One region of the Bacillus shivajii genome, then DNA from elsewhere that is predicted to be linked to it. Evidence: a T-box and tRNA genes for the amino acid it is inferred to sense, from the RefSeq annotation. Region 1 holds a T-box; the other regions hold tRNA genes.
What was found. A T-box is a leader RNA that pairs with one kind of tRNA and senses whether it is charged. The one in region 1 lies ahead of LGQ02_RS14865 (valine--tRNA ligase), so its partner is inferred to be a tRNA-Val.
Positions count from the first base shown of each region.

Region 2: it has a tRNA-Val gene. The T-box ahead of LGQ02_RS14865 (valine--tRNA ligase) is inferred to sense a tRNA for this amino acid. The anticodon was not compared.
Region 3: it has a tRNA-Val gene. The T-box ahead of LGQ02_RS14865 (valine--tRNA ligase) is inferred to sense a tRNA for this amino acid. The anticodon was not compared.

Region 1 is NZ_CP084703.1:3,052,283-3,055,538, forward strand. Features, by position in the region: gene LGQ02_RS14865 (valine--tRNA ligase) at 1-1,843, opposite strand, end outside; T-box leader at 1,949-2,267, opposite strand; gene LGQ02_RS14870 (hypothetical protein) at 2,662-2,862, shown strand; gene ysxE (spore coat protein YsxE) at 3,207-3,256, opposite strand, start outside.
Region 2 is NZ_CP084703.1:1,042,830-1,046,085, forward strand. Features, by position in the region: rRNA gene LGQ02_RS04970 (23S ribosomal RNA) at 1-1,010, shown strand, start outside; rRNA gene rrf (5S ribosomal RNA) at 1,094-1,210, shown strand; tRNA gene LGQ02_RS04980 (tRNA-Asn) at 1,221-1,295, shown strand; tRNA gene LGQ02_RS04985 (tRNA-Ser) at 1,299-1,391, shown strand; tRNA gene LGQ02_RS04990 (tRNA-Glu) at 1,401-1,475, shown strand; tRNA gene LGQ02_RS04995 (tRNA-Val) at 1,480-1,555, shown strand; tRNA gene LGQ02_RS05000 (tRNA-Met) at 1,753-1,829, shown strand; tRNA gene LGQ02_RS05005 (tRNA-Asp) at 1,852-1,927, shown strand; tRNA gene LGQ02_RS05010 (tRNA-Phe) at 1,931-2,006, shown strand; tRNA gene LGQ02_RS05015 (tRNA-Thr) at 2,014-2,089, shown strand; tRNA gene LGQ02_RS05020 (tRNA-Tyr) at 2,149-2,233, shown strand; tRNA gene LGQ02_RS05025 (tRNA-His) at 2,343-2,418, shown strand; tRNA gene LGQ02_RS05030 (tRNA-Gln) at 2,434-2,508, shown strand; tRNA gene LGQ02_RS05035 (tRNA-Gly) at 2,516-2,590, shown strand; tRNA gene LGQ02_RS05040 (tRNA-Cys) at 2,602-2,675, shown strand; tRNA gene LGQ02_RS05045 (tRNA-Leu) at 2,701-2,789, shown strand; tRNA gene LGQ02_RS05050 (tRNA-Leu) at 2,826-2,910, shown strand.
Region 3 is NZ_CP084703.1:506,012-509,267, forward strand. Features, by position in the region: gene LGQ02_RS02525 (SprT family protein) at 1-259, shown strand, start outside; tRNA gene LGQ02_RS02530 (tRNA-Asn) at 405-479, shown strand; tRNA gene LGQ02_RS02535 (tRNA-Asn) at 651-725, shown strand; tRNA gene LGQ02_RS02540 (tRNA-Ser) at 733-823, shown strand; tRNA gene LGQ02_RS02545 (tRNA-Glu) at 834-908, shown strand; tRNA gene LGQ02_RS02550 (tRNA-Val) at 1,117-1,192, shown strand; tRNA gene LGQ02_RS02555 (tRNA-Asp) at 1,224-1,299, shown strand; tRNA gene LGQ02_RS02560 (tRNA-Leu) at 1,318-1,402, shown strand; tRNA gene LGQ02_RS02565 (tRNA-Leu) at 1,425-1,510, shown strand; tRNA gene LGQ02_RS02570 (tRNA-Arg) at 1,534-1,610, shown strand; tRNA gene LGQ02_RS02575 (tRNA-Pro) at 1,656-1,732, shown strand; tRNA gene LGQ02_RS02580 (tRNA-Gly) at 1,777-1,850, shown strand; tRNA gene LGQ02_RS02585 (tRNA-Ile) at 1,919-1,995, shown strand; rRNA gene LGQ02_RS02590 (16S ribosomal RNA) at 2,143-3,256, shown strand, end outside.

The sequences.
Region 1 (3,256 bases):
TAAGAATCCACTTATCAGCAATTGTTTTCTTGCCTGTTAAATCAATTTCTTCGTACTTCAAGCCGTCCATGTTCATCAGAGCAAATCGTGATGCGTTCCAGATCTTATTACCGAAGTTCCAGTTCGCCTCAACTTTTTCCCAGTAAAAACGAAGGTCATTACCTGGTGAGCTGCCTGTTGATAAGAAGAAACGAAGCGCATCGGCACCGTACTTATCAATAACATCCATTGGGTCGACACCATTACCAAGAGACTTACTCATTTTTCGGCCTTCAGAGTCACGTACGAGTCCGTGAATGAGGACGTCTTTGAATGGACGCTCGTTGGTAAATTGTTGACCTTGGAAAATCATACGGGCAACCCAGAAATAGATGATGTCATAACCTGTAACTAGTGCATCTGTTGGATAGTAACGCTTATAGTCAGCTGCTTCTTCATCCGGCCAGCCCATCGTTGAAAATGGCCATAAAGCTGAGCTGAACCACGTATCAAGTACATCTACATCTTGCTCCCAATTTTCAATATCTTCTGGTTCTGTGCGACCTACGTAAAGTTCTCCAGTTTCTTTATGATACCAAGCTGGAATACGATGTCCCCACCATAGCTGACGTGAAATACACCAGTCACGGATGTTTTCGATCCAATGCATATACGTTTTTTCAAAACGGTCAGGAACAAAGTTTACTTTATTCTCGGATTTTTGTAATTCAATCGCTTGTTCTGCAAGAGGTCCCATTTTTACAAACCATTGTGTTGATAAATATGGTTCTACAACTGCTCCACTTCGCTCAGAGTGACCAACACTATGCATATGTTCTTCGATTTTGAAAAGGACACCATCATCTTGTAGATCTTTAACTATTTGCTTACGACATTCAAATCGGTCCATACCTTCGTATTTTCCAGCATTATCGTTCATCTTACCATCTTCATGCATAACGAGAACGCGCTCAAGATTATGACGGTTTCCAATTTCAAAGTCATTTGGATCGTGTGCTGGAGTAATTTTTACTGCGCCAGAACCAAACTCCATATCTACGTAATCATCAGCGACAATGTCAATTTCACGACCAACGATTGGTAGCTTTACTTTTTTGCCAATGAGATGTTTGTAACGGTCATCTTCAGGGTGAACCGCTACAGCCGTATCCCCTAACATCGTTTCTGGACGAGTCGTTGCTACTTCAATATGCCCCGAGCCATCAGCTAACGGATATTTCATATGGTAAAAGGCACCTTGAACATCTTTGTAAATAACTTCGATGTCAGATAACGCTGTTTTCGTTTGTGGATCCCAGTTGATAATATATTCGCCACGGTAAATAAGCCCTTCTTCATATAGCCGAACAAATACTTCCCTTACTGCTTTAGATAAGCCTTCATCAAGGGTAAAGCGCTCGCGAGAGTAGTCAAGAGAAAGGCCAAGTTTAGACCATTGGTTACGGATAAAGTCCGCATATTCGTCTTTCCATTCCCATGATTTTTCTAAAAACTTTTCACGACCAAGGTCATAACGAGAAACGCCTTCTTCACGAAGTTTTCCTTCAACTTTCGCTTGCGTTGCAATTCCAGCATGGTCCATTCCTGGAAGCCAAAGTGCGTCGTACCCTTGCATACGTTTTGTACGAATGAGAATGTCTTGGAGCGTCGTATCCCACGCGTGACCAAGGTGAAGTTTCCCTGTTACATTCGGTGGTGGAATAACAATTGTATAAGGTTTCTTATTCTCATCTCCAGTTGCTTCGAAGAATTTTCCATTTACCCAATATGGGTACCACTTCGCTTCTGTCGCCTGAGGATCATACTTCGGCGGCATTGATACTTCTTGATTTTGATCAGTCATCATCTTTCCTCCTTAGATATAAACATTCCTAATTGTCAATATAGTTCACAAAATTGTACGGGACCTGGTCTGTGAATTTTTGAGAATACAAAAAGCCCCCGTTCGTCAAAGGACGAAGGGAGCTTAAATTCCTCGCGGTACCACCTTTGTTTACAGCTAAAAGGGCTTGTTCATGCTTTGTTTAGCATCTACAATTTACGTAAAATTAGCTGTACACTCAAAGCCTTAACGGGGCTGATGCGGCTTTTACTAATAAATGTGTAGCCATAGCTTTAAAGACTGACAAGTTTCACATTGTTCATAAAAGCAACTCCAGGGCGACCTTCCATCTTTACATCCAAGAAAACCTTCCAGCATCGCTGTTTTGCGATAGTTTTCCTCTCTGATGGGTTCGAGATGTACTCCTCCCTATCAACGTTTTATACATGAGTTTATGATTTGTTTTTGGCTGATTACATTTTTTGCGTAAATTTGCCAAAAGACGTTTGTATTCGTATTTTACCTTTTCTTTAGTCTATAATCAATAGTTTCATTTTGTTTTGAATGAGAAATGTACATATGACTATAAGGTTTTTTCTCTATTCATTTACCATCTATGAAGTATATCCAACAGTATAAGCTCGCTTATCTAACTTTATACATTTGCTCCATTTATTCTTAGGGAATTTGGAGATAAGGTTTGCCCAACTGTTAAAATAGCATCTGATCTAAGATATGATTCATGATTTTACACACACCATTTACTATGTAATGCATAAATTAGGTAGTAGAAAAAGCACTTATAAATTTACTTAAACGATGATGAAGGAGGAAAGCTTATGAGACGACGTCGACGCTGGCATAAACATTTTCGGTCTCCTCGAATAGTAAAAAGAATCATTGATGTTTTTTATCAGATTTTGCTCCCACTGATCATTTTCCAGCTCATTAGAACTTTGCTTTTGCCAACAACCTTTGACGTCATCTTACTCGCTGTCCTTGTCATCATCTATTTATCTCACACCTTCAGCTGGTTCTAGTAAAATTGTGCGGGACCAGGTCCCGCACAATTTTGTGGTAACTATTGACAAACCAATGGTTATCATACTAGAAGCTGTTCATTATGATTATTTTGGACAAGCTTTTTATCTTACATAATCATTCATTGTAGGAATTTAATTTATTTGTATGTAGCGGAAGCGTACCTGGTAGAATACTACCTGGTACGCTCGAACCCCCTCTTTCCATACCTACTAGTCATGAAAAAGGGGATGACTAAACAACAAAGTGCCAGGCACCTCCATGACAAGATAAAAGTAGGTTACGATCTATACCTTGTAAGGAGGGAGCCAAGCACGTATGAGTCATCCTCTGGATCTACTTGTTACATACCCTCTTCTGAATGAAATACACTCATCATAAAACGTCGTACAC
Region 2 (3,256 bases), 2.0 Mb from region 1:
GCCCCAGTAAACGGCGGCCGTAACTATAACGGTCCTAAGGTAGCGAAATTCCTTGTCGGGTAAGTTCCGACCCGCACGAAAGGTGCAACGATTTGGGCACTGTCTCAACGAGAGACCCGGTGAAATTATATTACCTGTGAAGATGCAGGTTACCCGCGACAGGACGGAAAGACCCCATGGAGCTTTACTGTAGCTTGATATTGGATTTTGGTACAGCTTGTACAGGATAGGTAGGAGCCTTGGAAGCCGGAGCGCTAGCTTCGGTGGAGGCGTCGGTGGGATACTACCCTGGCTGTACTGGAATTCTAACCTCGGACCGTGATCCGGTTCAGGGACAGTGTCAGGTGGGCAGTTTGACTGGGGCGGTCGCCTCCTAAAAAGTAACGGAGGCGCCCAAAGGTTCCCTCAGAATGGTTGGAAATCATTCGCAGAGTGCAAAGGCATAAGGGAGCTTGACTGCGAGACATACAGGTCGAGCAGGGACGAAAGTCGGGCTTAGTGATCCGGCGGCACCGTATGGAAGGGCCGTCGCTCAACGGATAAAAGCTACCCTGGGGATAACAGGCTAATCTCTCCCAAGAGTCCACATCGACGGGGAGGTTTGGCACCTCGATGTCGGCTCATCGCATCCTGGGGCTGAAGTAGGTCCCAAGGGTTGGGCTGTTCGCCCATTAAAGCGGTACGCGAGCTGGGTTCAGAACGTCGTGAGACAGTTCGGTCCCTATCCGTCGCGGGCGTAGGAAATTTGAGAGGAGCTGTCCTTAGTACGAGAGGACCGGGATGGACACACCGCTGGTGTACCAGTTGTTCTGCCAAGAGCATAGCTGGGTAGCTACGTGTGGACGGGATAAGTGCTGAAAGCATCTAAGCATGAAGCCCCCCTCAAGATGAGATTTCCCATCACGTCAAGTGAGTAAGATCCCTCAGAGAAGATGAGGTTGATAGGTCTCATGTGGAAGCGTGGCAACACGTGGAGCTGAGAGATACTAATCGATCGAGGGCTTAACCAAAGTATTACATTAACCTTCAGACCGAAGGTCATCAGTCAAATGTTATCTAGTTTTGAGAGTACAATACTTCTCAATTTCATAAGTCCAGTGACGATAGCGGAGAGGTCACACCCGTTCCCATGCCGAACACGGAAGTTAAGCTCTCCAGCGCCGATGGTAGTTGGGGGCTCTCCCCCTGTGAGAGTAGGACGTTGCTGGGCCAATTTTTATTCCACAGTAGCTCAGTGGTAGAGCAATCGGCTGTTAACCGATCGGTCGTAGGTTCGAGTCCTACCTGTGGAGCCATACGGAGAGGTGTCCGAGTGGCCGAAGGAGCACGATTGGAAATCGTGTAGGCGGTTTAAACCCGTCTCGAGGGTTCAAATCCCTCTCTCTCCGCCAGAAATATAAGGCCCATTGGTCAAGTGGTTAAGACACCGCCCTTTCACGGCGGTAACAGGGGTTCGAATCCCCTATGGGTCACCAATTTGGAGGATTAGCTCAGTTGGGAGAGCACTTGCCTTACAAGCAAGGGGTCGGTGGTTCGAGCCCGCCATCCTCCACCATTTTATACAAGCGCACACGACTCAAAATCGTGTTCACCTGTAAGCTTTCATATCGTCGCGGGGTGGAGCAACGAGCGCAACATCGTCGAATGATCTACGAGTTGTCTCGACGCATAAACTACAAAGCGGTGCTAGAAGAGGAAGAGACAGTCTAATATGCTACGGAGCATAACATTATCCGTAAGCTTTCATAACGACGCGGGGTGGAGCAGTCTGGTAGCTCGTCGGGCTCATAACCCGAAGGTCGGTGGTTCAAATCCGCCCCCCGCAACCAAATTTTAAATACATATTTGTGTGGTCCCGTGGTGTAGCGGTTAACATGCCTGCCTGTCACGCAGGAGATCGCGGGTTCGATTCCCGTCGGGACCGCCATTTGGCTCGGTAGCTCAGTCGGTAGAGCAACGGACTGAAAATCCGTGTGTCGGCGGTTCGATTCCGTCCCGAGCCACCATTTTTTTGCTGGCCTAGCTCAATTGGTAGAGCAACTGACTTGTAATCAGTAGGTTGGGGGTTCAAGTCCTCTGGCCAGCACCATTTTTTATTTTCTCTTGACGAATTATAAAAGATTCGGTAATATATTTATTGTCTCATTTGGAGGGGTAGCGAAGTGGCTAAACGCGGCGGACTGTAAATCCGCTCCCTCAGGGTTCGGGAGTTCGAATCTCTCCCCCTCCACCATTTGAATACTGAACGAAACTTACAAAACCATAATTTTAAATTTATCAGTATTTTTCTGAACATAATACAAGGGTTTAGATTATACTGTTTAATGTATATGATTATTATGGCGGTTGTGGCGAAGTGGTTAACGCACCGGATTGTGGTTCCGGCATTCGTGGGTTCGATTCCCATCAGCCGCCCCATTCGAGATAAATTAAAGGGCTATAGCCAAGCGGTAAGGCATCGGATTTTGATTCCGTGATTCGCAGGTTCGAATCCTGCTAGCCCTGCCATTTTCATGCGGAAGTAGTTCAGTGGTAGAACACCACCTTGCCAAGGTGGGGGTCGCGGGTTCGAATCCCGTCTTCCGCTCCAGAATAACATATGGCGGCATAGCCAAGTGGTAAGGCATGGGTCTGCAAAACCCTGATCCCCGGTTCGAATCCGGGTGCCGCCTCCATAATAAAAAGTCCTTTATACCTCATGCCGGGGTGGTGGAATTGGCAGACACACAGGACTTAAAATCCTGCGGTAGGTGACTACCGTGCCGGTTCAAGTCCGGCCCTCGGCACCAATTATAATTTATCAATATATACTGCCAGTGTGATTTGCCGGTGTGGCGGAATTGGCAGACGCGCACGACTCAAAATCGTGTTCCTTCTGGAGTGTCGGTTCGACCCCGACCACCGGTACCATACATAAATGATAATCCAGCGACTCTTAACGATTTAAAAAACGTTGAGAGTCGTTTTTTTTGATTTTTCTGCTAAGTACGTGTAGACAATCAGATCGTACTGGAAAGTGAACATATAATTAGGAAGAATACTGAGAAGGGAAAAGCCTGTAAACTACGGTGAAACCGCCTCCCTTATTATATATAGGGAAAGTTCAGAAGAAGTGATATTGATGTTGGAATAAAGTCAAAATATCGAATCCATTTAGTTTAGTCCAAAAAATGAATGAAGGCTCTGTATGAAAAGACATCAAAGTTCAATTCACATTTCCTTTAGTTTCAATTACTTTTTCGTTCATGCTTTAACT
Region 3 (3,256 bases), 1.9 Mb from region 1:
TTGCCATTACCACTTACACATTGAAGGAAAAGGGTACATGCATAAAGATAGAGAGTTTAAAAATTTGCTAAAAGCGGTTGGTGGCTCGAGGCATTGTCAAACACTCCCTGGGACTCGGAAAAAATCTAAGGTCATTCATATGTACCAATGTACTTCTTGTGATTTAATCTATAAAAGGAAAAGAAGAATAGATACGAAGAAGTATGTTTGTGGGAAGTGTAAAGGAAAGTTAAAAATTGTTAAAACGATTTCTGGATAAAAAGTTGATTTTTATTAAATCTCTATGCTATTATATAAATCTCATCAAGAGAGCCTACCAACAACATTAAGGAAGTGAACAACTACAGTAACGTGGGTTTGACATTAATATTATCTTTGTTTAAAATAATAATTGTCGTTATTATTCCACAGTAGCTCAGTGGTAGAGCAATCGGCTGTTAACCGATCGGTCGTAGGTTCGAGTCCTACCTGTGGAGCCATTTCTTTTTTTGGGGGAAGTCCTTACTCATTTTTGTTCCTTAATAAATGGGACAAGCTAAAAGTAAGCAGATAAATATAATTAAGAGAGAATGCGACTCCGTAAAAAAACAGTTGACATAATCTTGTTGATTGTGTAAGATATAAAAGTCGCAAAAAAACACTAACAATATTCCACAGTAGCTCAGTGGTAGAGCAATCGGCTGTTAACCGATCGGTCGTAGGTTCGAGTCCTACCTGTGGAGCCATTCTTATGGAGAAGTACCCAAGTGGCTGAAGGGGCTCCCCTGCTAAGGGAGTAGGTCGTGTGAGCGGCGCGAGGGTTCAAATCCCTCCTTCTCCGCCATTAAATATTAGGCCCGTTGGTCAAGTGGTTAAGACACCGCCCTTTCACGGCGGTAACAGGGGTTCGAATCCCCTACGGGTCACCATTAGTTTTTTCAAAGTCTCGTATACATGAGGATGTGAGTGAGCGCATCTGACAAAGAGATTCGCCGCCCCTTATGCAGATCGTTTTGTTTGAAAGAAGCAAGAAGGTCGAGGAAGAAAGGGAACGAGCACTGGAGCGTATACCACATACGTGAGGATGTGAGTGAGCGCATCTGACAAAGAGATTCGCCGCTTATTTCAAACAAATAGGGAGGATTAGCTCAGTTGGGAGAGCACTTGCCTTACAAGCAAGGGGTCGGTGGTTCGAGCCCGCCATCCTCCACCATTAATTAAATATAATAGACGTCAAATAGTGTGGTCCCGTGGTGTAGCGGTTAACATGCCTGCCTGTCACGCAGGAGATCGCGGGTTCGATTCCCGTCGGGACCGCCATTTTTTTTATTTTAGTGTGCGGGTGTGGCGGAATTGGCAGACGCGCTAGACTTAGGATCTAGTGCCTTCGGGCGTGGGGGTTCGACTCCCTCCACCCGCACCATTATAATAATCTTTCATTTGTTGCGGTCGTGGCGGAACGGCAGACGCGCTAGGTTGAGGGCCTAGTGGGGGCGACCCCGTGGAGGTTCAAATCCTCTCGACCGCACCATTTTATATAACAGCCTAATATAGGCGCCCGTAGCTCAATTGGATAGAGCGTTTGACTACGGATCAAAAGGTTAGGGGTTCGACTCCTCTCGGGCGCGCCATTAACTATCTCTTATCAGTTGTCAGCGCTAATCCGAAAAATAATACGGGAAGTAGCTCAGCTTGGCAGAGCACTTGGTTTGGGACCAAGGGGTCGCAGGTTCAAATCCTGTCTTCCCGACCAGGATATTTCAGTGTTTTATAATAAGGTAGTCATTTATAATATATGCGGGTGTAGTTTAGTGGTAAAACCTCAGCCTTCCAAGCTGATGTCGTGAGTTCGATTCTCATCACCCGCTCCATGAAAATTATTTTAAAATAACTCTTGCATCATTATCTTATCGATGATATAGTAGTTAATGTTGCTTGAGGGCCTGTAGCTCAGCTGGTTAGAGCGCACGCCTGATAAGCGTGAGGTCGGTGGTTCGAGTCCACTCAGGCCCACCATATATTGACCTTTGAAAACTAAACAAAAAGCCAAGCGAAATGGGATATAAAAATATCCCGTCAATGAATTTTTTTTTTTTTTTTTTTTTTTTTTTTTTTTTTGATGTCAGAGACATTAAACTCTTAAGATGATTTTTTCATCACAATTTATTGGAGAGTTTGATCCTGGCTCAGGACGAACGCTGGCGGCGTGCCTAATACATGCAAGTCGAGCGGACCAATTAAAAGTTTACTTTTATGAGGTCAGCGGCGGACGGGTGAGTAACACGTGGGCAACCTGCCTTACAGACTGGGATAACTCCGGGAAACCGGGGCTAATACCAGATGACCAATAGAGTCGCATGACTCTATTGTAAAAGTTGGGATTTATCCTAACACTGTAAGATGGGCCCGCGGCGCATTAGCTAGTTGGTGAGGTAAGAGCTTACCAAGGCGACGATGCGTAGCCGACCTGAGAGGGTGATCGGCCACACTGGAACTGAGACACGGTCCAGACTCCTACGGGAGGCAGCAGTAGGGAATCATCCGCAATGGGCGAAAGCCTGACGGTGCAACGCCGCGTGAGTGATGACGGTCTTCGGATTGTAAAGCTCTGTTGTTAGGGAAGAACAAGTGCCGTTCGAATAGGGCGGCACCTTGACGGTACCTAACCAGAAAGCCCCGGCTAACTACGTGCCAGCAGCCGCGGTAATACGTAGGGGGCAAGCGTTGTCCGGAATTATTGGGCGTAAAGCGCGCGCAGGCGGTCTCTTAAGTCTGATGTGAAAGCCCACGGCTCAACCGTGGAGGGTCATTGGAAACTGGGGGACTTGAGTGTAGGAGAGGAAAGTGGAATTCCACGTGTAGCGGTGAAATGCGTAGATATGTGGAGGAACACCAGTGGCGAAGGCGACTTTCTGGCCTACAACTGACGCTGAGGCGCGAAAGCGTGGGGAGCAAACAGGATTAGATACCCTGGTAGTCCACGCCGTAAACGTTGAGTGCTAGGTGTTAGGGGTTTCGATGCCCTTAGTGCCGAAGTTAACACATTAAGCACTCCGCCTGGGGAGTACGGCCGCAAGGCTGAAACTCAAAGGAATTGACGGGGGCCCGCACAAGCAGTGGAGCATGTGGTTTAATTCGAAGCAACGCGAAGAACCTTACCAGGTCTTGACATCCTCTGACAACCCTAGAGATAGGGCTTTCCCCTTCGGGGGACAGAGTGACAGGTGGTGCATGGTTGTCGTCAGCTCGTGTCGTGAGATGTTGGGTTAAGTCCCGC